2 regions of the Clostridium swellfunianum genome follow, and region 2 is predicted to be linked to the other one. Evidence: predicted binding sites of a transcription regulator. Region 2 holds the regulator's gene; the other holds the start of a gene.

Region 1 (2,474 bases), 2.1 Mb from region 2:
ATATATACAAAAATAGAGCAGTAGGGATTAAACCAAACTGCTCTTTATTTTTGTAAATTTCCTATAGAATAAATAAAGAACTATACTAAACAAAGCTAACAATAGTAATATTAAAATTGCATTATGGAAAAAAAGCTGTTGTGGAAGTACATTGATTATAGGATCTGTAACGGGGTCAAATTCCCAATAATCATTGTTGAAAAATATCTTATGAAAAGCTGTAAAGCTTCTGTCGAAGTTTATTGCAAAAGGGATAGCTAACACAATTGGTATCAAAAGCATTCCCAAAGAACTAAACTTTAAAAACAAATAATCCTTTGTTTTAAGCTTTATAAATGCACCAATTAAGCTTATGATTCCCATTAAATACATCAAATTGCTAAATTTCATAAATATGTTTTTAACTTCTACAAAGTGTATTTCACCTTCTCTAGACATTGGAAAATCAGGCATGTTCAATTTTACAATATTCTTGTTTTGAAGATAATCAATTAAAATATTGTAATTTTTAATTATTATTTCTTTTTTCATACCATAATCTTTAGCTATATTTAGATGATCCACATCAAAGTAATATAACTGCTTAAAGGATAACGTAAGCTTTACAGCTAATGAAATTAAAAATAAGGATACTGTAAGAGCTAAGAAAATTGTGGACAGCTTATTTAGGCTTTTGTTCATATTAATACTCCCTTCATGATCCCTCTTTTATGTCAATGATTATAAGTTAATTTTATATAAAGCTTGATTTATAGTCAACTATAGGATTTTAACTATGGAACTAAACTTATACATATCATAAAACAGGCAGCTTTGAGCCTTTTTAGGACATGTACAAGTTAATAGTTGAATTTAAAACCTATAAGAAGGGCATGTCTAGATATGTGGATAAAGTGGTGATTTGTGTGAATATTTAGAAATATGAAAATATAAAATTCATATTTGTTTGTAAGAATATAAATTCATAAAACTTACATAAAACAAAAATTGGCTACATAAAATTAAAGTATTGTGTCTATAATATCAATGTTTGGATAAAATTACTAATACAATGATATTAAATGAAAAAGAGAGTAAAAGCGCAAAAGAGTAATATAAATTGAACTAACGCTATAAATTCAGCCTTAAATGGGCTAAAAAGTAAAACATGGAATTTGATATTCCACGAACAATTATTTATTATAATAATTGTATTAGCACTCAATGATGATGAGTGCTAACAAAAAGTTTATAATATTATATTTCAAATATATTAAGGAGGGGTTTAAATGAGAATTAGACCACTTGCAGACAGAGTAGTTATTAAGAAACTTGAGGCAGAAGAAAAGACTAAAAGCGGTATCGTATTAACAGGTACAGCTAAGGAAAAGCCACAAGAAGCAGAGGTTGTTGCAGTAGGACCTGGAACAATAGTTGATGGAAAAGAAATCAAAATGGAAGTTAAGGTTGGAGACAAAGTATTGTTCTCAAAATATGCAGGAACCGAAGTTAAAGTTGATGGTGAAGAATACACTATCATAAAGCAAGACGACATATTAGCAGTTGTTGAATAATTAATTAGTTTGGAGGGATAGTAATGGCTAAGAAAATCATGTATGGTGAAGAAGCTAGAAGAGCTATGCAAAGAGGCGTAGATGAGCTTGCTAATACCGTTAAAATTACACTTGGACCAAAAGGAAGAAATGTAGTTCTAGATAAGAAATTTGGCGCACCACTTATAACAAATGATGGTGTTACTATAGCTAGAGAAATAGAATTAGAAGATCCGTTTGAAAACATGGGAGCTCAACTAGTTAAAGAAGTTGCTACAAAGACTAACGATGTAGCAGGAGATGGAACTACTACAGCTACACTTTTAGCTCAAGCAATAATTAGAGAAGGCTTAAAGAACGTTACAGCTGGAGCTAACCCAATGCTTATAAGAAGTGGTATTAACTTGGCTGTAAGCAAGGCTGTAGAAGGAATAAAGAAAGCATCAAGACCAATAGAAGGAAAAGAAGACATAGCTAGAGTTGCTGCGATATCAGCTGCTGATGAAGAAATCGGAAAGCTTATTGCTGACGCTATGGAAAAGGTAGGCAACGAAGGCGTTATAACTGTTGAAGAATCAAAGTCAATGGTTACAGAGCTTGACGTAGTTGAAGGAATGCAGTTTGACAGAGGCTATGTAAGTGCTTACATGGTAACTGACACCGAGAAGATGGAAGCAGTTTTAGATGATCCATATATACTTATAACAGATAAAAAGATATCAAACATACAAGACATACTTCCAATACTTGAGCAAATAGTTCAGCAAGGAAGAAAGCTTTTAATAATAGCTGAAGATGTTGAAGGAGAAGCTCTTGGAACACTTATTGTTAACAAGCTAAGAGGAACCTTCACTTGCGTTGCTGTTAAAGCTCCTGGTTTTGGTGACAGAAGAAAAGAAATGCTCCAGGATATAGCTATATTAACAGGTGGAGAAGTAATCT
Region 2 (2,474 bases):
CTTTTTTAATGTCCTCTGCACTTCCATTAACAACTGCTGCTCTCTCTAGATTATCTAAAACAGGCAGCATATGCTTAAGAACATCCTCGCAGGCATCTGTATATATTCCTTCTTTTTCTTTTGCAGTTCTTTTTCTGTAATTGTCATATTCTGCATTTAACCTTAAAAGCTTATCCTTATAAGCATCAGCTTCATTTTCAAACTTAGCTTTTTCTTCCTGAAGCTTTTTGTTTGAAGCTTGAAGTTCTTCCAAAAGCCCCTCCAAAGAAGCTATCTGCTCTTTATCAATACCTTCAAACTCTTGATCCTCTAGTATTTCTGCATCCTCTAGAGTTTCTTCTCTGTTATTTTCCTTATTCATCTCCATGCCTTTATTCTCCCTTCAAATGTAAATCCTTGGTTATATAAAAGCTAATTGTAAACATAGCTTATCTATCATCTAGGTAGGCTTGATTAAGCGAGTCGTTAATTTCCTTAACAATCTTAGTTAGTACTGAAACTACCTTGGAATAAGGAATTCTAGTTGGGCCTATAACCCCTATAGCTCCTAAAGGTCTGCCGCCTATACTATACACACCTGAAACAATACTTAAATCCTTAGCACCCTTAATATCATTCTCTCCGCCAATGCTTATTGAAATGTTATTAGTATTAGCAAGTAAGCCTCTAACACTTTCTTTATTGTTTAAGAGGTAAAGAAACTCTCTTGCCTTTTCGATATCGTTATACTCAGGATAATTGAAGATATTTGTTGTTCCTTCAAGGTAAACCTCTGAGCTTTGCGGAGTGCTTAAACTCTCATAAAGAGCTGGTATTATAGCATCGAATATTTCTTCGTGGTTAGCTAAATCATTCTTAAGACTGTTAATTACCGAAAGATTAATCTCTTCCACAGTAAGATTATTAAGTCTTGCATTCAATATATTGGAAAGCTTAACAAGCATATCAGTACTTACAGGTTTTTTCACTCTTATTATAGTGTTTTTTATAAAACCGGTGTCCGTAATGATAACAGCCAAAACATTGCTGCTGTCAACATTTAAAAGCTGAATTGACTTAATATAGCTGAAGCTCTCAGAAGGAGTTTTAACTATGCAGGTCAGCTTCGTAAGCTCTGATAAAAGCTGAGTAGCCTGCTTTACTATTTTATCCACCTCAAAAAGTGCAGCATTTAAAAGCTGTCCCTTTATCAGGTTTTCTTCTTCCAAAGTAAGCTGAGGCAGCTGCATAAGCTTATCAACATAGAGTCTGTAGCCTTTGTCGGAAGGTTTTCTTCCAGAAGAAGTATGTAGATGTTCAAGGTATCCCATTTCTTCTAAATCAGCCATTTCATTTCTTATAGTAGCCGAGCTGATACCAAGATTGTACTTCTTAGCTATGGTTCTGGACCCTACAGGCTCAGCAGTATTTATATAATCATTGATGATTGCCTGAAGTATTCTTATTTTTCTTTCATCCATATCCATACTATCCTCCCATCGCTACTTTGACGTTGTTAGCACTCACCATCGATGAGTGCTAATCATCATGATTAAAACATACCATTATGATTGTTTTTTGTCAATTTAGCATATAGCCTATAAATAAATCCTATTAGCTCAATATATTTTTTTAGATTGTGTTTACTCTGATTTTCTCTTCATTACTCGCTCTTACAATATAAATTCACACATAACCTGATTTGAAAGCTGTATGCCTTCCTTAGACAAGTACAATCTTCCCTTTTCTCTTATCAGTAATTTATTGTTTGTAAATTTATTGATAACTTTATTGTATATATACTCTATTGGTACACTAAATCTTTCTTCAAATTCTTTTTCACTTATACCTTTAAGCTTTCTAAGCCCCATGAACATAAACTCTTCCATATCATCTTCTGTGGAATTTTTATGTTCTTCTATACAAGCATTATTCTTTTCTTCCATCATATAAATATATTTTTCTATACTGTCAGTATTTCTATACCTTATACTGTTTAGATAAGAGCTTGCTCCTGAACCGCAGCCATAATAGTCTTCCAAATTCCAATAAATCATATTATGTCTGCACTCTAAGCCTTTTTTAGCAAAGTTCGAAATTTCATACTGCTCATAACCTTTGCTTTTTAAAAATTCAATTGCATACTCATACATCTGCCTTTCGCTTTCCTCTTCAGGCAGCAAAAGCTTTCCCTTTGAATTCATTTTATAAAATGGTGTTCCCTCTTCAATTATAAGACTGTAGCAGGATATGTGCTCCACTCCTAGGTCAGCTACCTTTTCTAAAGTTTCCTTCCACTGCTCCACTGTTTGGTTTGGAAGCCCAAACATTAAATCTACATTTATGTTTTTAAAACCCAATTCCCTTGCAGAATTATAAGCTTTAAGAAACTGCTCTAAATTATGTACCCTGTCTAAAGCCTTAAGTAGAGTATCCTGAGAGGCTTGAAGACCAATGCTCAATCTGTTTACTCCCATCTCTTTAAAAAGCTGAAG

The links. Region 2 encodes HrcA, which represses chaperone genes, less so after heat shock. Its sites were predicted from a motif close to TGTTAGCACTCNNNNNNNNNGAGTGCTAACA; they were not measured.
Region 1: groES (co-chaperone GroES) is a predicted target of HrcA. The motif match lies at 1,192-1,222, and genes of this name have one in related genera.

The regions. Positions count from the first base shown of each region.
Region 1 is NZ_JAMOFV010000006.1:4,331,084-4,333,557, reverse strand. It holds gene NBE98_RS20600 (DUF5317 family protein) at 1-24, shown strand, start outside; gene NBE98_RS20595 (TIGR01906 family membrane protein) at 28-681, opposite strand; gene groES (co-chaperone GroES) at 1,269-1,553, shown strand; gene groL (chaperonin GroEL) at 1,577-2,474, shown strand, end outside.
Region 2 is NZ_JAMOFV010000006.1:2,265,324-2,267,797, forward strand. It holds gene grpE (nucleotide exchange factor GrpE) at 1-367, opposite strand, end outside; gene hrcA (heat-inducible transcriptional repressor HrcA) at 429-1,466, opposite strand; gene hemW (radical SAM family heme chaperone HemW) at 1,653-2,474, opposite strand, start outside.